Regions from separate parts of the Alteromonas sp. K632G genome, predicted to be linked through region 2. Evidence: predicted binding sites of a transcription regulator. Region 2 holds the regulator's gene; each other region holds the start of a gene.
What was found. The regulator sigma-54, encoded in region 2, starts transcription at its own class of promoters, with help from an activator protein. The targets are predictions, from matches to a motif close to GTTGGCACGNNNNTNGNNT.
Positions count from the first base shown of each region.

Region 1: a site for sigma-54 is predicted at 2,007-2,025, ahead of J5X92_RS05580 (CCXG family PEP-CTERM protein). Genes of this name have one in related genera too.
Region 3: a site for sigma-54 is predicted at 3,239-3,257, ahead of J5X92_RS02810 (CsbD family protein). Genes of this name have one in related genera too.
Region 4: a site for sigma-54 is predicted at 4,551-4,569, ahead of fliE (flagellar hook-basal body complex protein FliE). Genes of this name have one in related genera too.

Region 1 is NZ_JAGGDM010000004.1:69,141-75,061, reverse strand. It holds gene J5X92_RS05585 (right-handed parallel beta-helix repeat-containing protein) at 1-1,250, shown strand, start outside; gene J5X92_RS05580 (CCXG family PEP-CTERM protein) at 1,337-1,969, opposite strand; gene J5X92_RS05575 (sulfotransferase family 2 domain-containing protein) at 2,095-2,688, opposite strand; gene J5X92_RS05570 (glycosyltransferase) at 2,774-3,994, opposite strand; gene J5X92_RS05565 (oligosaccharide flippase family protein) at 3,995-5,419, opposite strand; gene J5X92_RS05560 (glycosyltransferase family A protein) at 5,435-5,921, opposite strand, start outside.
Region 2 is NZ_JAGGDM010000021.1:4,303-10,223, forward strand. It holds gene rapZ (RNase adapter RapZ) at 1-296, opposite strand, end outside; gene ptsN (PTS IIA-like nitrogen regulatory protein PtsN) at 335-778, opposite strand; gene hpf (ribosome hibernation promoting factor) at 787-1,074, opposite strand; gene J5X92_RS17835 (RNA polymerase factor sigma-54) at 1,104-2,588, opposite strand; gene lptB (LPS export ABC transporter ATP-binding protein) at 2,664-3,389, opposite strand; gene lptA (lipopolysaccharide transport periplasmic protein LptA) at 3,392-3,955, opposite strand; gene lptC (LPS export ABC transporter periplasmic protein LptC) at 3,924-4,502, opposite strand; gene kdsC (3-deoxy-manno-octulosonate-8-phosphatase KdsC) at 4,499-5,065, opposite strand; gene J5X92_RS17860 (KpsF/GutQ family sugar-phosphate isomerase) at 5,065-5,921, opposite strand, start outside.
Region 3 is NZ_JAGGDM010000002.1:30,389-36,309, reverse strand. It holds gene J5X92_RS21365 (S8 family serine peptidase) at 1-642, opposite strand, end outside; gene J5X92_RS02825 (RNA polymerase sigma factor) at 1,033-1,521, shown strand; gene J5X92_RS02820 (anti-sigma factor) at 1,518-2,366, shown strand; gene J5X92_RS02815 (hypothetical protein) at 2,356-2,883, shown strand; gene J5X92_RS02810 (CsbD family protein) at 2,991-3,182, opposite strand; gene J5X92_RS02805 (siderophore-interacting protein) at 3,379-4,158, opposite strand; gene J5X92_RS21205 (hypothetical protein) at 4,671-4,802, shown strand; gene J5X92_RS02800 (MMPL family transporter) at 5,490-5,921, shown strand, end outside.
Region 4 is NZ_JAGGDM010000001.1:204,366-210,286, reverse strand. It holds gene fliI (flagellar protein export ATPase FliI) at 1-521, opposite strand, end outside; gene fliH (flagellar assembly protein FliH) at 514-1,299, opposite strand; gene fliG (flagellar motor switch protein FliG) at 1,387-2,427, opposite strand; gene fliF (flagellar basal-body MS-ring/collar protein FliF) at 2,441-4,135, opposite strand; gene fliE (flagellar hook-basal body complex protein FliE) at 4,148-4,477, opposite strand; gene J5X92_RS00855 (sigma-54 dependent transcriptional regulator) at 4,870-5,921, opposite strand, start outside.

The DNA.
Region 1 (5,921 bases), on a different contig from region 2:
TTCGAGGTCAAATGATAATAAGAAATAATCGATTTTATGGCACTGATTCTCACAGATTCAACGATGTAATAGAAGGTCGGAAGAACTTCGAAAGAACAGGTGGATTTTTAAGAGACTCTGCGATATATGGAAATTACTTAGCGTTTGCTAATGATGATTTGATAGAAATAGATGGCGGTCAACGCAACGTACTGGTATATGAGAATGAACTAACGAAAGGTTACGCCGGTATAAGTGTAGCACCTAATATGCTGGGCCCCAGTTACCTATTTCATAACAATATTCATGATTTGGGTGACGAACGCGGCAAAGAATGGACTGCAATAAAGGCTGGTGGACTTCTAGCGAAGCCCGGTGGTCAAACTTTTATATTAGAGAATTATATTGATGTTGCAAGAAATGGACTTTCAGCATCTGGGGTAAACGGTGATAGTACGTTCTGGGTTAGAACTCAAAACAACGTGATAATATCTTCAGAATACAACAACATGGTAGGGCTTGGAATATATGATAAATATAAATATTACGGCTCAACCTTCACAAATGACTTCATCTACAATAAAAAATTACAATCCCCTTTTTTGCAGATGGCTTACGATAATTATTTGCCACACCCTTTTTCAGAAAGTTCAGAGTATGCAACTCTAGTAGAATTATCCACACCCCATACACTTTTAGTTGATGAAAATTATCTTATTCCGAATATCTCTAAAGTCAGTAAGACGATATCAACCCCGCAAGGTTGGCAGTTAAAACCTGATAGTTTGGCATTTACACCTTTCCACGATCAAACTAAGTATGGCAGTTTAAACACATTTGAGGATGTCGGTGTTACCCTACAAGGAAATATTTGGAGTAAAACTGAAGCTAATTTAACTATTACCACAAATACTATTTTAGAATTGGATTTAGAGGTTGAAGGCTTACCAGAAATTGTAGGTTTAGCATTTGAAAATGATAACAAAGTAACTAAAACAAAAATCATTCAATTTTATGGCAGCCAGTCATACGGTATAAATGCAAAAAGTTACTTCAATGGTAGTACTTCAAAAATCCGTTTCCCTATAGGCGAGTACTTAACGGGAACTTTTAAGTATCTTGTTTTAGTTTTAGATAACGACATTAGCCAATCTAAAAACAACACATCCATTATAATGAAAAATATCAAACTCGAAGAATTGAACGAGGCTCTGAGTTCAGATACATATAACTCACAAGAGAGAATAATCATCGGACTTGAAGATAACTAATCTCAATTGTTTTAAAAGCAAAAAAAGGGCCGATTTTATATCGGCCCTTAAAATTTAAAGTAATAACTTACCGCTAGAGTTAAGTATTAAGCTTTGTTATTTCGAACTCGAACTAGAGCAAGAAGACTTAAAGCTAAAATACCAACTGTACCTGGGGCATTAACCGAAACTGGAGCTCCTGGTGCGGACGCTTCTAACAAACCTAAAGCGTCAACTGAAAGGGTTGTAAAATCACCAGCGCTTACAAGTGGCGAAGAAAAAGCAATACTACTAAGACCACCACAGCATTCTTCAGCCCAAACTATTGTGAATGAATTAGAGCCAGCAGTAAGAAACTGTTCAAATGAAATAACATCTGAGCTTGTCCACTTTTTGCTCCACCACAAATCAGCGGTTGAATCCAAAACTAAAGCATCGTTGATATAGATCTCTGCACCATAGCCAGCGTCTAAGCCAGCAAACACTTCAAACGCAGAATCAGAAGCTAAATCAAAAGTAAAAGTAACGTTCATAATAGAATCATCAAACGTCCCTTCCAAATCAAAATCTGTAACTGAAACTTCAGTTGCGCTTTGACTATTAAAATAATCAAGAAGGTTTGAAGAAGCATCGAAACTTCCATCCAACTCTGCGTAAGAATAAGTAATAACCGCCGCTTGTGACGAGAAACTACCTAACATTAAAAACGAACTTAATAATGCTACAATTTTTTTGTTCATGCTAACAACGCCTTATAAAATATGTTCAACTCAATTTAAGCAATATACATGCCAAAACATAAGATACTGATAATATGAAAGAATAAAACAAATCTTTATGCCGGTGTAAAATATCGTGACACCCTTTAATAGCCGAAAAGTTCAAAATCCTTTGAATATAGCTCGTATATTTTTTCCTGCACTTTTGACTCTAATTCAACTACGCTGGTCACTTTTGAAACATTAGATTTTGGTAGCGTAGTATTGAGATTTAGTTTTGTGTTTACAAATGTAAAATCTTCGTCGATACGCTCGTACTTGCCAACAAAATCGACCATCACTTCATAATGCTCATTACACAAAAAACTAATCTGCGGCTTAAAAAGAACCTCTGTATGCAACCTCATAGGGTCAAGATAATCTAAGACGAAGTCCTCAAACTGTGAATAATCAGTAGAAATGATCGAACTTAGACGCTTATTATTTGTGCCATTACCACCCGATAGTAAATAACGATGAACGGATTGAAGTCTATCAATCGGATGCCGCACAAATGCGAATTTGAAACTATTTTCAAAACGCTTTTTATCCGCGCTTCTAAAGTTAAACGCACTACAATGATCTCGTTGAACATGCTTAGTCGTGCCTGTTAGCGCATGCAATACACTTGTCCCTGCAGCCTTCGGTATATGAATAAATATACAATTGTTTTTACACATATACCTTCGGTAAGGATACATATTTGAATGCGCCTTTAGGTAGTCACCTATAACAGTTTTTATACCAAGCATAATGCAGCTTTTATACCAAGCATATTTTATTCACCTACCTCGTTAATATTTCGATTAGATTACTTTTTAAGGTTTCTGAATTAAATGACACTTCAATCTTTGCTCGAGCACGCCTTCTGATGTCATTAAGATCATATCGCTTTGAAATATCTAAAATCATATCGCTTATAGCACGGCTATCTTTTTCCTTGACCAAGAAGCCTGTTTTACCGTGCTTTACTAATTCAGGAATTCCGCTATGAATTGTTGATAGCACAACCACACCACTCGCCATAGCTTCCATTAAAGAAACCGGTATTCCTTCCATATCACCCTTGCTATCTCTTACCGAGGGTAGAAGAAATAAATCGGTATTTTTCAACGATTCGGCAACGAAACTAGACGGTTTTGCCCCCTCGAATATTACCCTATGACTATTACTATGGCTAGCAGCATCTTGTTTAAGCGAATTCATCAAGTCGCCATCGCCAATAATTTTATACTTACATTCAATTGGGCATTCCAATACCGCTTTTATAGCGTACTTAAGACCTTTTTTTTCTGTAGCCCTTGCCACAGATAATATTGAAAGCGGGGTAGAAACAACCTTTTCAGAATAAGCGAAGCGGTTTACGTCTACACCCATATGAACTACTTCAATTTTTGATGCATTTGCCCCCAGCTCAATAAGTTTATTTTTCCAATGGTCACTAATTGGCAATAAAACCCCACCTAAATTTCCATACAAGTTTTGCCATAGATCTAGTTGATCATATCTGCTTATTTCGTAGCCGTGAAAAATAGTAAACAGATTGGTGCACTTCACTAACCCTGCTTGAATGAGGTAATCCATAACAACGCCATTACTACCAAAATGAGCAATGCAACTGTCTGTTGAAATATTTTTATTGCGAAGGAACCAAACAATACACATTAAATCTTTTGCTAAAAACCTATTTTTCTTAGCCATAAAATGAAAAAACAAAGAGATTAATTTATGTCTCTTTACCGACACCATGCAATATAGGAAACCCAATAACATGTGAAAGTATGATTTACTGCTGTGTGCTGTAGGCAATATTGAGGCGACTTTTTTTGACGCACTTTTACCAAAAATATCTTCGACTACACCTGTATCGTCATTAGTAGGGTTTACAGAGAGAACTTGTACGTCAATACCCTCGTTCACCAAATCTTTAACTTGGTTTAAAACGAATGTTTGCGATAGAACAGGAAAGCTTCTCACAAAAAATAAAACTTTTTTATTTGCTAGCATTTAGAACCCTTTAATTCTTTTGAGAGATTGCTTCACTTCTGCATATTTTAAAAATAATATCAGCGCAATTAACAACGTTACTACACCAACCGCTGATTCTTTGACAAAGATGATATCTGGTATGAATGGTAAAACAAATTGATAAAACAATAATAGTGGGGTGGCAAAAGCTACTAGTAAAACACCCATACTTTTTATCGAATAAGAAAAACCGACCCCTGTGATAAATTTGATAAAATAGTAATTTACCACTGGAAATAATATTATTTGAAAGATTGCCATAGACATTACAAGCGCCTCGACCCCATACATGGACGATACGTAAATGACTAATGCGTTAGGACACATTACATAAACGTTCCACATAAAGTTACGCTTTGTTAACCCTGTAGCTTGCACTAATGGACCTACAAGGTTTGAAGCTGCTACCCGAATAAACCAAAAACCCGCTAACAATGAAAGCACTAAACTGTATTGAGCATAGGATTCACCGAAAAATAAGGTGGTCACAAGCTCTGACGCTATAATTACTGGTACATAAATGAATGCTAGTACGAAAAGTTGAACAAAATAAAAGTCTTTATAAACCCTCGCAAATCTATCTTTATCACCTTTAACCTCTGCAAAAGCAGGAAGCGCGACTTTGCCAATAATAGGTTGCAGCGCTTGTGCTGGCCTGCTCGCCAATTGCTTGATGACATGGTAAATACCCATTTCACTGCTTGGTAAGGTAACAGCGAGAATCATTACGTCTAGTTGTTTTCTTATTATATTCAGCGCCTGTGAGCCGAAATCGAAAATACCATAGCTGAAGGCTTCTCGGTAAATCGTAGTATTTATAGAAAGCGATAAATTAACGTAGTTGCCTAGGAACACCATAAATCCTATCAATTTAAGCAGTTGATAAATAACCACTGCTCCAACTAAACAAAGCAACTCTAACTCTGGAAATGAAACTGCAAAGCCAAATGAAATTACCTTTGCAAAAATATCGATTTGTGCAATGCGTTGGTGTTTAAAGTGCTTCATTCCTACAGCTTGGTACTGTGAAGAAAGTGAAGACACTACTAGCAAAAGAGTAGCTAATCGTAATTCTTGAATAATTGCTTCATAGCCTAAAGCACTGGCAATAACAGGTGCAAGAAAGAAAAGTACAAGGCTAAATACCCCACCAATTCCTAATGCTAAATAATAGACTGCATTGGAAGTAGCTTGATCGGCTTCACGCTTATATATTAGAAAGTTTGATATGCCGCCTAACGCGAATGCGACAAAAACCTCAATAACCATGTTTACAACTGCAAATTGCCCGAACACCTCTGGTGCAAGTATTCGAACTAAGATTGCAAGCTGCACCATGGTTAACACTAAATTGATTACTGTGGCGAGTGTCGTCCACGATGTAGCTTTTACTATTCTACTCAAAGCGTATTAATCCTATTAACTTCTGGTACTCTGATGGCCTGAACTCAATTTGTAAATTTCCGACATTGACACAAAAAAAATGGAAGAGATTACGCGAAAAACAGAAATTTTTTGTTTTATGCTTATTTTGCTAGTGCCAATGATGATTAAAGTCCTTTTAATATAGAGCTTAATGGCTTGCCAAATAAGCTTCAAAGCCTTGTTGCTCGACTCAGTTTTGTCCCACGAACCTCCGATAACACGTCTTCTTTTTTTCAATATTTCCGTATAATTTCTAGCGGGGTGCAATACCAAAGCTTGTGGGCAGTAAACTACGTTAAGTCCGCTTTTAGTTAAGCGATTTGCCATATCATGGTCGCCGCCCGACTTTACACGTGAATTAAAGCCTCCGTGGTTTAAAATTACTTCTCTTTTCGAAAGCCAGTTTGCGGTAATACATACACCTTGTAATGCGTATGCTTTTTGATTCATTGAAAATAAACTTTCGTAAGCAATTGCCGCA
Region 2 (5,921 bases):
GTTTCGCTGAAACGCTTCACCAGTACATCGTCACTCGCGTCGATGTACACAATGGTCATAGACCACGATGAGGGTAGGTAATCTAAGATCTCTACCAAGTCCGCTGGATTTTTGGGTAGGTTTCTTACATCGATACTTACCGCAACTTGGTCATATTCATCAACCACGGTATGGGTCAGAGTAGGGAGAAGGTTAACCGGAATATTATCTACGCAATAGTAACCTAAATCTTCAAGGGCACGTAGCGCAACTGATTTTCCTGAACCGGATCGACCACTGATAATAATCAGTTTCACCTGCATTTCTCCCTTTTAAAATATGGTGCAGTGCTTTTTTAGCTTAAAGCCGTAATGATGTCATCACTGGTGGAGGCCCGCCTAATGGCTTTCACCGTTTCTTTATCACTTAGCTTACCCGCCACGGTAGCGAGTGTTTGTAAGTGACCTTCTGTTTTCTCTTCTGGCACTAATAGGGCAAAGAATATATCTACGGGCTGATCGTCAAGCGCATCAAAATCGATGGCAGGGTTGCTGGTTACAATAATGGCGATAACGTGTTCTAAGCCCGGTAATCGACCGTGGGGCAGAGCAATACCATTGCCAATACCCGTACTCCCCATTCGTTCACGGGTTAGTAGACTATTTAATACACTAGCCTGATCGATGTCGGGATTATTTTTAGCAGCAATGTCGCTAATAATCTCTAGAATACGTTTTTTACTGTTACATTGAACCGCACACTCGGTGCGGTCCAAACTTACTATGGCTTGAATTTCCATACTAATATTTAGTGCTTTTTCAGCTTTTCCTTATGCTTGATAACTTGCCTGTCGAGTTTGTCGATCATGCTGTCTATCGCCGCATACATGTCTGTATTATGAGATGAAGCAAACACTTCTGCGCCGCTAAGGTGCATGGTGGCTTCGGCTTTTTGATTGAGTTTTTCGACGTTCAGGATGACATGCACATTAGATATGTGATCAAAGTGACGCTCTAGTTTGCTGAACTTAGTATCGACATAGCTACGCAAAGAATCAGTAATTTCGACATGATGACCGGTAAGGTTGATTTGCATATTTCGTCTTCCTTAAATTATCAAGGCCTTTAAATAAGGCTTTTGCGTTGGTTTGACGGCGGAATCGATAACGATTCCCGGTATTTTGCTATTGTTCGCCGGGCTACTTTAATGCCTTGTTCGGCCAACAATTGAGCAATCTTGCTATCGCTTAATGGCTTGCTGGGCGTTTCCGCTGCCACAAGCTTTTTAATTAGTGCGCGAATAGCGGTAGATGAACACTCACCACCAGATTCCGTTGCTACATGGCTAGAGAAGAAATATTTCAACTCGAAAATGCCACGAGGGGTATGCATATACTTTTGCGTGGTGACTCGTGAAATGGTGGATTCATGCATATCTACCATTTCTGCGACATCATTTAGCACCATTGGTTTCATCATTTCTGGGCCGTGCTCGAAAAAGCCCATTTGTTGCTGCACAATACAGTTTGCTACTTTCATCAAGGTGTCGTTTCTTGACTCAAGGCTTTTTATAAACCACTTGGCTTCTTGCATATGCGAGCGAATAAATTGCGAATCGCTGCTGTTTTTAGAGCGTCGGCTCATGGCAGCGTATTGTTGATTTACGCTTAATTTTGGCAAGCTGTCGGGATTAAGTTCTACTACCCAACGGCCATTCTTTTTGTTTACCGAAACATCAGGAATAACGTATTCGGGTTCTTTAGTAATTAATGCACTGCCAGGACGAGGATTCAACGTTTGCAATAAGCGCATGGCTTCGCGAAGTTGATCTTCTTTCAAACGACTCTTGCGCATTAACGTACGGTAATCTTTGCTGCTCAGCAGGTCTGAGTACTCATTAATAAGCTGTCTGGCTTCGGTAAGCCATGGCGTATCGTCTGAGAACTGGCGAAGCTGCACGAGCAAACATTCTTGCGGTGTACGTGAACCTGAACCAATAGGGTCGAACATTTGAATACGTTTTAGTACACATTCAACTTCGTCCATTTCTACCAACTCTTCAACATCGTCAGAGTTTACCGATTCTAAAATCTGTTCAATGGGTACGTTAAGGTAACCAGATTCATCAATTGAGTCGATAATGGCGGTAGCAATGGCGCGGTCTGTATCTGAAAACGGGGTTAAGCGCATCTGCCAAAGCAAATGGTCTTGAATATTGTCGGTGGTTTCACCCTGAAACAATTGGTCGTCATCATTATTCGATGGGCCAGGAGCGGGGGCAGAAGAGGCCGAGTAATACTCATCCCATGTGCTGTCGATTGGCAACTCGTCGGGAAGATCGTTCTTTTCAAGCGCGTCACCAGCTTCTAATGAATCGCTAGAAGCAGTAGGAGCAGCTTCTACAGAAGGGTCGTCGCCGTCCATGTTGTTTTTCTCAACAGGGTGGTCATCACCGCCTTCTTCAACTTCTAAAAGAGGGTTTGAGTCAAGTGCTTCCTGAATCTCTTGTTGCAGGTCGAGCGTAGACAACTGCAGCAGCTTGATTGCCTGCTGCAACTGCGGTGTCATGGTAAGTTGTTGACTGAACTTTAGCTGTAAAGATGGTTTCATCTACGTCTTATTTTTAAACTCTTGTTGTGAATATACCCGTGCTTAAAACTGAAAATGACAATTCGGTTACAGTAACTATAGCCTGAATTGTTCTCCTAGGTATACATCCCTTACTTTCTGATTACTTAAAACTTGTTCTGCCGTCCCTTGCGCGATGAGTTCGCCTTGGCTCACAATATACGCTTTCTCACACACATCCAGTGTTTCTCTTACGTTGTGATCGGTGATGAGGATTCCAATTCCTCTGTCACGAAGATGTTGAATGATCTTCTTTATATCATTAACCGATATAGGATCAACACCAGCAAATGGCTCATCAAGCAAAATAAATTGCGGATCGGCTGCTAATGCTCGTGCGATTTCTACTCGGCGGCGTTCACCACCGGATAAACTCATACCCGTACTATTACGTATATGGTTGATATTAAATTCATCAAGTAGCGCATCGGCTTCTTGTTCTTGTTCTGATGAACTTAACCCTTTACGGGTTTGCAAGATAGCCATGATGTTCTCAAACACCGTCAATTTTCTAAAAATAGAGGCTTCTTGCGGCAAATACCCAATACCGCGGCGAGCACGTTCGTGCATGGGCTCGTGGGTTAATTCGCTGTCATCAATACTGATTTTGCCCTTATCTAGAGGAACTAAGCCAACAATCATGTAGAAGGTAGTCGTTTTACCGGCACCATTCGGGCCGAGTAATCCAACGATTTGCCCCGTCGATACTGATAAGCTTACATCGCGAACCACTTGACGTGCTTTATACGCCTTTGCAAGGCTCTGTGCGCTCAACGTTGCCATGATTAATTGTCGTCCGCCTTATCGTCTTCGTTATTCGATGACGCTTTACGTATTGCCTCAGGGGTAAATACGGTAGTGACTCTGCCACCTTCGCCGTCTTCGCCGCCTGTTGCAAGTAATTGTTCAGTGACCATGTCGAAGGTAATCTTATCACCTTGTACTTTACTGGTGTCTTGCTGTAGCTCAGCATTTCCTTGTAAAGAAATAGTTCGATTTACTACTTCATAGCGAATTTCGTTGGCCTTCGCTGTGACAGGAGCACCGTCTTCAAGTTTTTGCGAATAGCTGGCTGGTTTGCCGCGAGCCACGAATATCTCTCGTCCATCACCTTCGCTGGCAATCACTTCAACTTCATCGGCATTTATCACCAAAGAACCTTGAGTAATCCGTACATCATCTTTAAACAATGAGGTTTTGTTTTTACCGTCAACAAATTGCGATTTCGAGTCAACTTTAATCGGTTTATTAAAGTCGCTTTCAGCCGCTATAGCCGCAGTAGCAAATAGGCTAACAGCGAGGCTAGTCGCTAATGCTTTAGTGGCTAGGCGAATAAATGGTTTGTACATGGTCTATTAACTCGTATTCCTGGGTACGCAAATTAGCGTTAAACCCATTGCTGTTAATCACATATTGTAAGCCACGTATTTCCACGGGCTGATCAGATGTCATTTGCTTAGTGTACAGGTTTATCTCTATAAACGCTGTGCGTATTGTTCTTACAAAGTCATCGACACTTTGGTTTTCAATAACGACATTATTTTCTAGCTGTATCAATTCGTTATTATACAAAGTGCCTTCTGTCGCGGTAACTTCCCACGGTGACTGTGCATCGTCGGTATACAATGTATATCTGGGCTTTTGGAATAAAACAAAGCCCAATTGGTCGTAATGTTCCATCGACGCTGCAAATACTTTGTGATTTAGCTGTCCTTCTTGATTGTATAAGGTGGTCGTTAGGTTTTTGGCTTTATATGCAGGCTTTAATGCGTCCGGCCCTTGATCAGATTGCTGAGCAGGGTCTTCGTCCATCCAAATAGGGATATACAGGGCGGATGCCAATATAAATAACACCGAAATACTTAAGCCTAATCGATCAAAACCTAATACCTTCATACGCTAGCACCTTGAATTCCGTGTAGCTTGTCGTTTGCTTGAAGCAAGGTGTCACATATTTCGCGAACGGCCCCGAAGCCGCTGGGCAACGTGGTGATCCAATTCGCTTGCTGTGCAACCGCAGGGTGGGCGTCTTTTACCGCAATTTTTACATTAGCGTGAGGATACATGCCCGTATCAGGCATATCGTCACCTACTACCGCCACATGCTCGGGCTTAAGTGATAAGCGAGCCATCAGTTCAGCAAGGGCGTCAGATTTATTTTCTTCACCCTGCACAATGTGTGCGACATTCAGTGCTTTCATTCTATTTTCGACAATGGCAGAACGCCTGCCCGTAATAACCGCCACTGCCACACCTGAATTCACAAGCGCTTTAACACCATAGCCATCACGGGTATGAAATGCTTTTAACTCTTCGCCAGCATTACCAAGGTAAATACGGCCATCTGAAAACACACCGTCTACATCACAAACTAATAATCGAACTTGTTTTAACGAGGAATACAACGCCGTTGGCATAGCGGTATAAAGTGTATTTACGGCTGTTTGGGTGTCGTTCATTATAAAACTCCCGCTTTAAGTAGCATGTGCATATTGAATGCGCCCACAGGCTTGCGGGCATCATCCGTTACCATAAGCGCACTTATCTTATGAGTTTCCATTACATTTAGCGCTTCTACGGCGAGTTGTTCAGGCATGGTTGTTTTACCGCCTTTGGTCATCACCTGCGTAACCGTGGCGGTATGCAAGTCTATGCGGGCATCTAAAATACGACGTAAATCACCATCGGTGAAAATTCCGACTAAAACACCATCGCTATCGATAACCCCGGTCATACCCAGCCCCTTTTTGGATATCTCCAATAGTGCTTCTGCAACCAGGGCGTTTTCGTCTACCAAGGGTAATTCGCTACCTGTGAGCATGATGTCACTCACTTTCAGCAGTAATTTTCTGCCTAAGCTGCCACCCGGGTGGGAAAGCGCAAAGTCGTCAGAGGTAAAACCTTTGCGATCTAGTAGGGCTACGGCAAGGGCGTCACCCATTACCAAGGTAGCGGTGGTGCTAGAGGTAGGTGCTAACCCTAAAGAACACGCTTCCTTTTCTACACTAATATTCAATACCACGTCTGCGTGCTGTCCTAACGAACTAGTTACGCTGTTGGTCATTGCTATAACAGGTACATTTAATCGCTTCACAATGGGCAGTAAATTAACTAGCTCTGCGGTTTCACCAGAATTAGAAATAGCGAGTAGCACATCACCTTTGCTTAGCATGCCTAAGTCGCCATGGTTGGCTTCGCCTGGGTGCATGAAAAACGACGGCGTTCCGGTACTGGCAAGTGTTGCAGCAATCTTGTGGCCAATATGCCCTGATTTACCCATTCCGCACACGACAACTTTACCCACACAGTTTTGTA
Region 3 (5,921 bases), on a different contig from region 2:
TAAGCTGGCTACTGACGTACCGTGTACTTGGGTAGTTGGTAAAGCTTGTGGAAGAAAAGGCTGTTGTTCAATAACAAGGTGTTCCAGTGCTTTGTGGTTTTGCGCAATGCTGGTATCTATCATTCCAATACGAACAGGTATTTGGCAAACGCCTGGTTTATCAGTAGTTGTAATGTTAGCTAGCATGTCTTGGTTGTTGTTTTTGATTTTAGCGCTTTCTGCTGCGCCCATGCCTTGCGTTAAATAAATATGATTACGACCTACTTGCGTTTTTAGTGTTTCCGGTAAGCTGTTTCTTATTTGAGACAGTTCATCGAGGCTAGTATTAACCTTTAAACGGTAAATCCATTGGTCTATAGCGGCTAAATGGCGAGACGATTCAATGGTGATGTCGGGGTGAGAAAAGTGAGTTTTGTCAGCCTCGCTACCGACAACTAACCATTCTCTTTCCAATGCTAAAAATCCATCAGGGGCTTTTACTTCTTTTAGTACAAGAGTGCCTGAAGGCGAGGCAAGGCTTAGGGGCGATGGAACAGAAAATTGCGGGGCAGGTATGTTAGCTAAGGTGTCAAACCTACTTTCAACACCTTGTGTTACCTGAGTTTCAAGCACATCTCGCACGGTGCCTACATCAACGGGCACGCTATCAATGATAGGCCTGACGGGTTCGATTATTTGACGGCCAATAGTTAACTGGGCGCTGGCATTTAAGCTTCACACGCTGCCCATTGTAAATATTAAGCCGCCTACTACGCGCTGACAAAGCGATCTGCACTTCATAATTTTACCTCACTTGCTTTGCGACTAAACCCATACAGGCATCACCGGGCCCAGCGTGCTTGTTACTCACCGCGAAGGACTCGGTCAACCTATCCATAAATAAAGCTGGCATAAAACGTGCCCTTAATGATGGGATAACCCTTTTCTCGTACTTAATTAACGTTTGGTGATGTAAAAAATTCCCGTTCCTTGGGAATAAATCACGGCATCAAACGTTAACTAGGTATAAAGCATGATTTCATAGGAAGTTGTATGAAAGAAGAAGTGACTGAACTCGTTCCATCATTAAGAAAATTTGCGTTTTCACTTACCGGCAATATACATGATGCTGATGATTTACTGCAAAATACGATTGAGAAGCTACTGACTAAACCTTTGCCACAAGATGCCACATTAATGGCATGGGCATTTCGAGTTTGCCGCAATTTATGGATAGATGAGTATCGTGCGCAAAAAGTAAGAACAAGTGCGGCGGTTAGCCCTGAATTGCAGGCTAAGGATGAGGCGCATTTGGATGAAGCCCTTTCAGGTGGTATTACGCTAAAGCAAGTAAGTAAAGCCATGGGGGAATTACCCCCAGAACAACGAGAGACCTTGTCACTTATTGCTATACAAGGAATGAGCTACGCAGATGCTTCAGAGGTACTTGAGGTGCCTGCTGGGACTATTATGAGCAGACTTGCTAGGGCAAGAAGCAAACTCAGTAATATGCTAAACCCACAACAAGAGGTGGTGTTATGACAATATCTGACGAAATGCTTTGTGCATTTTTAGACGCAGAACTTAGCGATGACGACATGGAACATGTCAGAACTGCTATTGCCAGTGATCTTGCACTGTCAGACCGCTTAGCGTCTTTAGCGCAGGTAGACATGATGGTGAAAGCAGCGGCTGATGCTGCAACGCAAAAACCTTTACCTAATAGCGTAGTGGCATTACTTGCAGATGATGCGACCTCAGAAGCCTATCTTGAGCAAGCAGATTTCGACTCAGACCATGTAAGTGCAAGCCAGGCAAGTGAGAGGATGCCAAGCAACGTTACTTCGTTTAATCGCAAAGCCCAAGACGCTAAACGTAGTGGGAAGTGGAAATTCCCTTTATCGTTAGCGGCTGGAGTGGCGTTAGTGGCAGGGTTAACCTTGATGCAATCAGAGTATACAGACCCCCTAGATCCTGCTGGCACTTCGTCAACGAATAACCATTGGGCGAATGTATCTACAGCCCTCGATAATAATCTAACGGGTGAGATGATGGTAACCGATGCGGGCATGGAGATAGTGCCACAACTGTCGTTTATGAATAAACAATCACAGTTGTGCAGACAAGCGCAGATACAAGGTGAAGATGAACTGAATATCATGATTGCGTGTAAAAATGAACAAGGCATTTGGCAACTTCACGCGAGTAAGCTGATGACAGCGGGTCGCAACAAAAGTGAGTATCAAACGGCAAGTGCCAATAAAGTACTTGATGAAGAGATAGATTTGTTAATGGTATCGACGCCATTAAACAGAGAACAAGAGCAGCAAGCTATTAATCATGGATGGCAGTCTAAGACTGCCGAAGGAGTCGTTTATGAAAACTAAATTTATAGCGTTTCTAGCAGTAATGCTAATGGCGGGGTGCGCGAGTCAACCCGATTATCGACAGGCATCTAATGGTGGTTTTGGGTATACCGAAAGTAAATTAAGTGAAACCCAATACCGCGTTCACTTCAAAGGTAGAGGGTCTGATAAGAGTAAGGCTATGGACTATGCCATGTACCGTTCAGCGGAGCTGACCTTACTGAAAGGGTATGATTGGTTTGTAGTAACCGATCGGGAAACCATGGTAGATAAAGAGCGCGTACAAACATCACCTCAGGTTGGCTTCAGCCAACGCTATGCGCGGGTAACTGAATGTGGCGTTATTACTTGTAGAACGTCTTATCATCCTACAACCCAGTTTGAATCTGGCATTTTCGTAGGTGGTTCGCAAAAGAGCGAAATCGAAAGTATTTTGAATATTGAGATGGGAAAAGGTACACGGCCCACGTCGGCCACCAGTTTTGATGCAAGAGAAATTAGCAACAACTTAAAACCTGATACGGAATCTTCACCTTAAGCACTTACAAGGTGCTTAGCCCTAAAGGTTAGGTTGTGTTATGTATAAAAAAAGCCCCGAATGGGGCTTTTTTTGTGCTGCAAGCCGTTAAGGCTTAGGTAAAGTGCCTAGTTGAAATGGTTATCCACTTCTTTTTCGGCTTCTTCACGGCTCTTGCCGTATGCTTGCTGAATTTTACCTACTAATTCTTCACGACGACCATCTATTACGTCTAGGTCATCATCGGTAAGTTTACCCCATTGCTGTTGTACCTTACCTTTCATTTCTTTCCAGTTGCCTTCGATACGATCATTGTTCATATGTTGCTCCTTTAAAAAGAATAACCGAGTGGTTATTGTGAACTGCACTTAATAAGTAGCAATCCCCATTCCAAAGATTAACATTATGAAAAATAGAGGTTTTTACTGTTTTAGAAGAAGGTGCTATTGTCAATGCCCTGCATTATTTACAGGGCGCTGAAAGTCATACAGGGTTTTATGTTTCAGCGCGCCCTAGTTAGGCAAGTTGTTGTGCAAAGGCTTCAACATCTTGGCGCTTATCTATCTTATGCTGATCTTCACTGCGCCCTTCACGCCAATAGCTGCTAATGTACACTTGGCTGTGGGGTACCTCTTTTTCGTCCTTAAGCCACGAACGAATTTTTCTCATTTGAGAAAATTCACAGGCAACCCATACAGCAGGGGTTCCTTGTTGCCAGTCAATACGCTGCAAGGCGTCAGACAATGTTGCTTCTTTTTTAGATACCCACTGAATCGATACGCCTTCAGGCTTTTCTAACGTGGTAGCATCGGTTTCATGTTCAATAGCTATAACTGCAATGCCTTTAGTATGGCTAGGAAGTGCTTGTAAATAGTTTCTATTACTGGGCAGCGCTGTCATGTCGCCTGCGAAAAGTACCCAGTCATAATTCTCTGCTAACGCTTTACTGCTACCAGGGCCTGCAATAGTTAGCTTGTCACCTTCTTTTGCGCTTAGCGCCCATGCGGCGGCGGGGCCAGTTACTCCATCTTTTGCATGCACTACCATATCAATGGACATTTGTGCTTTTTGTCTATCGAAGCTGTTTATCGTGTAGGTACGCATAGCAACGGGTTTATCTTTGGCAGGCTGAACGACAGGGTCACCATTTAAATCAAAAAGTAACTTAACGTAAGCGCCAGGGCGAGTGTCTGGAAAGTCTTCTAATGTAGCGCCGCCAAGGACAATACGTTGCATGTTTGGTGTTATACGGAAAGACTCGATAACTTCAACAACACGAGGTGCGGGTTTAGACATGATTTTCTCCAAATACGACAGTGGATATAGCTTATTTGATAATAGTTCTCATTTCCATTTCTAAGATTGGGATGAAATCTAGCTAATAATTCTGGTTTTTAGAAAAGTAGGTCGTAATACGGAAAAGAGGAAGTTTTTTATAGGCAAAAAGAAAGGGGCTAAAGAGCCCCTTAAGAAAAACACAACATAACTTGGAAAACACATTTACACTTCACAAAGCCAACACACTAAATGACTCCATGTATTAGTAAGAGCGGTGGAATAAAGAAAAGTTCAGCAAAATATAAAAATAAATAAAAAGTTTTTAAAAGCGTGATTTTCAGGGCCTCTTTTATCATCGGTTTAGTGGTTTAAAAAGAAAGGAAAGGGTTTAAAAGAAAAGGAAAAAAAATAAACTAACAAGCAAAAAAATGCCCGCCAAAGGCGGGCTAAAATCAGAGGTATATAAAAGGCCGGGAAGGGCCTTAGAGGGGAGAGGCACGCTGTCGGGTGACAGCACACTAATAATATCGATGACATTACTAGTGTTCCTCGATATGGCCATTGCTGAAGGCATAATGCCGAGTCAACAGAGCCAAATAGGTTACAATCCTTTGTTGCACATGGACATCAATGTCTGTGCCAGTGATGTGGGCATCCAGTAACAATCGCGAAAATAGCGTTTGCAACTCTGCATCCTGCAGGCCTTTACGACTTAATCCAAGTCGCCATCACACTCAACTGGCGCAAAAACAGATAATCGGTCATTCACGTCAACAACTCCTTTAAGCAAATCAACCACTCCGTGGGGATTGCTTTGTCGACATCAATGTCAACCTTGCTCGTCATCAAGACGCATCCTTTTTCAACATCCGTGTTGGCGTTAAACGTATTTAACTTTCCGATAAACAACAGAGCGACGTTAACCTTGCTATCAATCCTTGCATCCTTGGCCGACGAATTTCCTTTTACGTCCAATGTTGTCAGCCTGCGCAGATAAAGTCTGTAATATCATGGTTACCTTCGTGGTAACGGTATGCCTTCCTAGCATCATGTTTACGTCTGTTGTTATCCGTTAGTCTAATTAATGCCAAACTTGTGCCAAAACTTAGAGCTGTTTAAATATAATGGTAAATTATTGATATAAATCTATTTTATTCTAAATTTAAAACGTTTGGCATTAATTAGGCGTATGTTAAAAAATATGGGTGGGAAATTTTTTCCTACTGCCGTGTCGTTTCTTACCGACATGCACATACGCAATGACAATCACGGTAACCTTGCTTGAAAATATGCTTGTTTAACGCACAAATTGTAATATAATAAAAATCTAATATATTAAGGTTTTTGATATGAAATTAGCAATTGATATGCTTTTGCATGTAAGCACGCACAAAGGGCGATGGGTGTATTTTTTTCTCGCCGTGATAACGGCATTTGCCGCTTTTCAAATGCGGTTAATTCAGATTGATACCGATCCTGAAAACATGCTGGCGGAATCTCATCACTCTCGTACCTTTCATAATGAGGTAAAGCAAACCTTTTCCATGCACGATGCGATAGTGGTTGGTTTGGTGGTGCCGGAAAAGGGTGCCAAAAGCGACGAGGCCACAAGCGGTATATACACGCCAGACACCTTAGCAGCCATTCACCAAGTGACTGACCATGTATTGGACATAGAGGGTGTTATTAGCCAGGACGTCATGTCGTTTTCAACGGTAGACAACATTAAGCAGGGTAGTGACGGTAGTCTTGAGTTTTCATGGTTAATGGCCAGCCCACCT
Region 4 (5,921 bases), on a different contig from region 2:
CTTTTCCCCACGCCACTGCCTGCAAAGAGCCCCATACGTTGACCTACGCCAACGGTATTCAATGCATTAATGGCGCGAACACCGACATCCATAGGTTGGGTAATAGCGCGGCGAATTAAGGGGTTAATAGGAGGCCGCGTAGTAGGTACGCGGGTTTCAGTTTGAATTTCGCCAAGGCCATCCAGCGGGTTGCCGTTACCATCAACCACACGGCCCAACAGCCCCATACCCACAGCAAGACCACTTTGTCGATTTAGCGGCATTACCCGACTTCCTGGCACTATGCCCCGTACGGCTTCGGTGGGCATGAGGTAAGTAATATCGGCGCCAAACCCCACCACCTCAGCCTCAATTTCACCTTCAATGGTTTGCACAAGGCACTGGCTACCGACTGGTAGTTGGCACCCAACAGCTTCCAGTGTAAGGCCTATGCCTCTGACCAGTTTACCTGCCGCCACAATAGGCGGCGATGACACTTGCTTCTGCAAGCTGTCGAAATGCGCATGCCAAGGGCTAGTCATCTGATAAACCCTGATTCACCATGAATTTATCAATGACATCGCGACAGCGGCGTTCAATGGAAACATCTACAGCGTTTTGTTCAGTGGCAATGTCACAGCCACCGCGCTCCATGGTAGGCGCTTCAATGAATTGCCACTCTTTCTCTTTCAACGTAGCTTCAGAATAATGTTCGGTTACTAGCGCTATATCATCAGGATGCATATGAATTTGATACCGAGTTTGATTAACCGGCAGAGCTTTCATTCCTTCGCTAAGGGCTTGTAAAATCACTTGATGATTCGACGTAATTTCGGTTTTAATCACCGATTTAGCAAGGGTCACTGCAAGCTTTACTAGCTGGTCGCGGGTTTCGTCGTTGGCTTGTGATAATGGTGTATGAAGCTTTTCGATAAGTTGCTGCCAGACTTCAACTTGCGCAGAAATTAAGCCCTTACCTTCTTCTAACCCTTGTTCAAGACCCTCAGCGTGTCCAGACTCACGCCCTTCACTAAGCCCCAACTCTAGGCCTTCGGCTTTTCCTTCTTCGAAACCTTGCGCTTTGCCTTGTCCGTAGCCTTCATCATGAGCAGCTTGTCTAATCGCTTCAATTTCTTGCGCAGTAGGAGGAAGAATTTCAGCTTCTTCCTCTTCCGGTGGCTCGTATTTCCAATCTGAACGGAAATTCAGCGCATTGGTTTTGTCTTTATCTTGTGGCTTTTCGGGCTGTTCAACGAAGGGCAAATCCCAAGGTTTTGCATCATTTAATTCGTCGTCGCTGAAGCCTTTATTTGATGACATCAATCTACCCAGGTAACGTTTATGAGGCCTTTGGAAAATTAACGCAAAGGCCTATTTTAACCACAATGGCGAATAATTAATGAAGGGTTATAAGAACTCTTCACCGCCTCCGCCGCCCAGCATAATCTCACCTGAATCGGACAGTCTTCTGGCAACAGAGAGAATTTCTTTCTGTGCGGTTTCAACTTCAGATATACGTACAGGCCCCAAGGCTTCAAGGTCGTCGTTAAGCATTTCTGCTGCACGCTTCGACATATTCTTCATGATCTTGTTCTTAAGCTCTTCATCGGCGCCTTTAATTGACTTAAGCAGCGCATCTTGTTGCACTTCGCGCAAGATAGCTTGAATACCTTTGTCGTCTACATCGACTAAGTTGTCGAAAACAAACATGAGATCTTGAATTTGCTGGCTCATCTCTTCGTCTTGTTCACGGATGGCATCCATCAACTGACCTTCAATAGCGGTATCAAGGTAGTTCATGATGTTCGCGGCAGATTTCAGGCCGCCCATTTTAGCCGCTTGCGTACCCGCTTGACCGGCGAACTGTTTCTCCATGATTTCGTTAAGCTCTTGCAGTGCAGCAGGCTGAACTTCTTCAAGGTTAGCAATACGCATTAACAAGTCTAGGCGCACTTTTTCTGGGAACTGCGCCAATATTTCGGCACTCTGCTCTGGCTCTAAATACGACAATACAATGGTTTGAATCTGAGGATGCTCGTTTCGAATGATACTGGCCACTTGCTTCGAGTCCATCCACTTCAACGAATCTAGGCCTTTCGCCCCACTTCCCATCAGAATTTGGTCAATTAAGTTAGCCGCTTTATCTTCACCTAATGCAGCAGTAAGCGCTCGCTTAACAAAGTCTTGGCTCTGGAAGCCGATGGTACTGTAGTTTTGAATCTCTTCAATAAAGTGTTTATGCACAGACGTAATTTTTGTCTGCGTCATATCATCCACTTTTGCCATCTCAGAGCCCAGCTTTTGAACTTGCTTTGGCTCAAGATGTTTTAATATTTGTGCAGCGTCTTCTTCAGACAAACTCAGAAGCAAAATAGCGGCTTTTTCAACCCCTTCTAGCTTACTGACGTCATAGGACGCTTCTTCAGTAGTGGCAAGTTCTTCAGCCATAATACGCTCTCACTTACTCATCTTGCATCAGCCAGCCCTTAACAACTTGGGCTGACAATTCAGGTTCGTTCGCAACCAGTGCACGAACCGCTTTTAATACGTCTTCATCTTTATGTAAATCTGGCAGCATTAGTGAACCATCTGCCGCGAAGCCCACCTGACCTTCATCGAAGTCAGTAGACAGCATACTAATGGTTTCGTCACCAAGGTCTAAACCTTCATCTGCATCAAAGTCGTCAGCTTCTTTCGACTCATCAGGGTTAATCAAGCGACGTAGCATTGGTCTTATCACAAAGATGATAAGCACGATAATAACTAAACCACCAATGACTAGCTTAAGTATAGGCAAAAATGCGGGCTGTTCCCATATTGGCGCATCTTCAATAACACCATCATCCATACGAGTGAACGGAACACTCACCACTTCTAGCGAGTCGCCACGAGTCACATCAAACCCAACACCACCTTGTAGCAAACGGCGAATGTTTAATAACGCTTCTTGATTGCGAGGCTCTGCAGAGGTAGTACCATCTTCACCAGCAACTTGAAGATAGTCTACCGCCACCGATACGCTTAACCTGCGAATTACGCCACTTTGCTTTTTGGTATGACTAATGGTGGTGTCTAGTTCGTAGTTACGAGTAGATACTTTCGACGTGCTTCCTGGCAGAGTAGCTTGTGCGCCTGCTTCTGGATTTTCAGGAATATTCGAGTCTAACGGAGGTTGATTAGTTAACGCGCCAGGAATACCCATAGCACCACCACCCACACTATTTTGTTCATTGATCATTTCGCTGCGAACAGCTGGCAAATCGGGGTTATAGCTACGCTGAGTTTGCTCTAGTGCAGTAAAGTCCATACTCACATCCGCTTGCGCGGTGTAGTTACCAATTCCCAAAACAGGAATAAGAATAGCGTCAATTTTTTCTAGGTATTCTTGTTCGCGCTGTCTTTCAATTTCATATTCTTTTCGTGCTCGAGCACTTAGCGAGTCTTGTGAACCCGAATTTAGTAATCGGCCATTGCTATCGGTCACCGTTACCGCAGATGGCTCCATGTTTTGTACCGCTGACGCCACAATATCGATAACTGAGTCAACTTCCTCTCCGGCAATCACCTTGCCGCGCTTAGCAGTAAGTACTACAGTAGCAGAGGCTTTTTTCTCACGACGAGCAAATACATTTTCTTTTGGCATCGCCAATAGAACCCGTGCTTTTTGTATACTTGAGATATCTTCAATAGTGGCAGCGATTTGTTGCTCACGGGCGTGTTTCAAGCGTTCCATCTCTACCCGCTGACTTACCCCGAATCCCATGTCCTGCATGATAATATCGGTTCCAGCATCGGAAGAGCCGGTTAAGCCCTGACGCGTCATGCCCAAGCGTATAGTTTGAAATTCATCGCTTCGAACGTATACCGTATTCCCCTCTAAACGATATTCGATTTGATTGGCGTCCATATAATCCAAGGTTTCAATAAGCTCTTGGGTTTCCATTTTTGCTAACGGACGAAAATCAGGCTCTTGTGCCCAAATTAATATGAAGACTGCAATGGCGACACATATAACAAGCACTACCACTAACGCCATTTGGCGCATCATGTCTGCACTGCCTAAGGTATCCATGAATCCTGATTTATTCTCAGGCTCGCTATCGTTACCCATAGATGGGTCGTTAACGGTCAAATTTGTGCCTGTTGCTTCAGCCATGACTTACTCCAACTACACCGGCATGTTCATAATGGTTTTATACGCTTCAAGTACCTTGTTACGTACTTGCACTGTGGCCTCAAAAGCTATGCCTGCTTTTTCTTTAGTTAGCATAACTTCGGCAAGGCTTAGTGACTTATCACCCATTTCAAACCGCTGCTGTAAATCTTTAGATTCTAATTGCATGCCATTAACCCCATCTACCGCTTGCTTAAGCATGGTAGAGAACTCGTTGGCCGAGGGATTAATCTCGTTTGATGGTTGAAGTTCGTTTGCAGGCATACGAGTTTGCCCAATCATGCTTTGCATTTCTTGGTACAAACTATTGGCTTTAACGTCCATAACCACTCCTTCGAATGTCGGTGGGGAATTGCCGCTTAACGACAATGCGCTTTAATTACTTATGCTTAACTATAAGCAAGCGGCAAGCCAACTTTAAAAACCATCTGAAATCAATTTAAAAACAATGAGTTATGTGGTTTTTCAAGGGAATTGCCAATTTTATGACAGAGAGGGGAGAATAGCGTCAAGAAAGTGAATGGACGTAAGATTATGTAAATACGCGATGCAAAAATGCTCGGTGGCAGCGCAGAAGGTCTCGCACGTTGCCGTGACGCCCAGTCCAAGCCAGTATAAATACAAGCACAACTGCAAGTACAATACTAAAAGCACAGCAGCTAAAGCGTTAAAAATAAGGGGCTAATCGCCCCTCATTATCAAACTAGTTTGAGATGTTAGGCCGGTAATTCAATCCCGTCTTCACGCATTCTGGCTAACTTATAGCGTAAGGTTCGAGGGCTGATACCCAATTTTTCCGCCACATCTTTACGCTTACCATTACATAGAGTAAGTGTATCAAGAATGATTTGATGCTCCTGCTGGCGAAGCTCTGAGCCTAAACGACTATTATCTTCGGGCTCGTCCTGCTTTACTGCCATCTCGTCATGCACAGCCATATCAATCATTAAGTCACCAGACTCTATACTGCCGTCTTCACACAGTATAAGTGCCCGCTGAATAACGTTTTCAAGCTCTCGCACGTTACCTGGCCATGTATATTGCGCCAATTTGTTTCGTGCAGCTGCACTGAGACGTACATTGCCTAGGCCTTGCACACTTGTGTGACGATTAATAAGGTGTTCCGCTAACGGTACAATATCACCTGGACGCTCTGCGAGCGGGCGCCATGTGATAGGGAAAACATTTAGGCGGTAATATAAATCTTCTCGAAAGTTTCCAAGCTCTACCGCTTTACGTAAATCTCGGTTACTGGTTGCAATAACCCGTACATCTAATTTAATCGTTTTACGTCCACCAAGCCGCTCTACTTCACGCTCTTGAATAACACGAAGTAGCTTTGCCTGAAGTGCTAAATCCATTTCAGTAATTTCATCTAATAGCAGTGTACCACCTTGGGCTTGTTCAAACTTACCTGGGCAAGCTTGAATAGCGCCGGTAAACGCGCCTTTTTCATAACCAAACAATGTCGCTTCAAGCATATTTTCAGGAATAGCTGCGCAGTTGATTGCCACAAAAGGTGCATCTGCGCGAGAAGACTGGTCGTGTATATAGCGGGAAAGTACTTCCTTACCAGAACCACTTGGCCCAAGCACCATCACGGTCGCTTCTGACTTCGCCACTTTTCTTGATAATTCGAGTAATTTTAAACTAGAAGGGTCAGCCACGATAGGCGTGCAAGATTCGACTTTTTGTGCAGGCGCATAGCGTCCAACAAGATTAAGTAGCACTTCAGGCGCGAATGGTTTGGACAGATAATCAGTAGCCC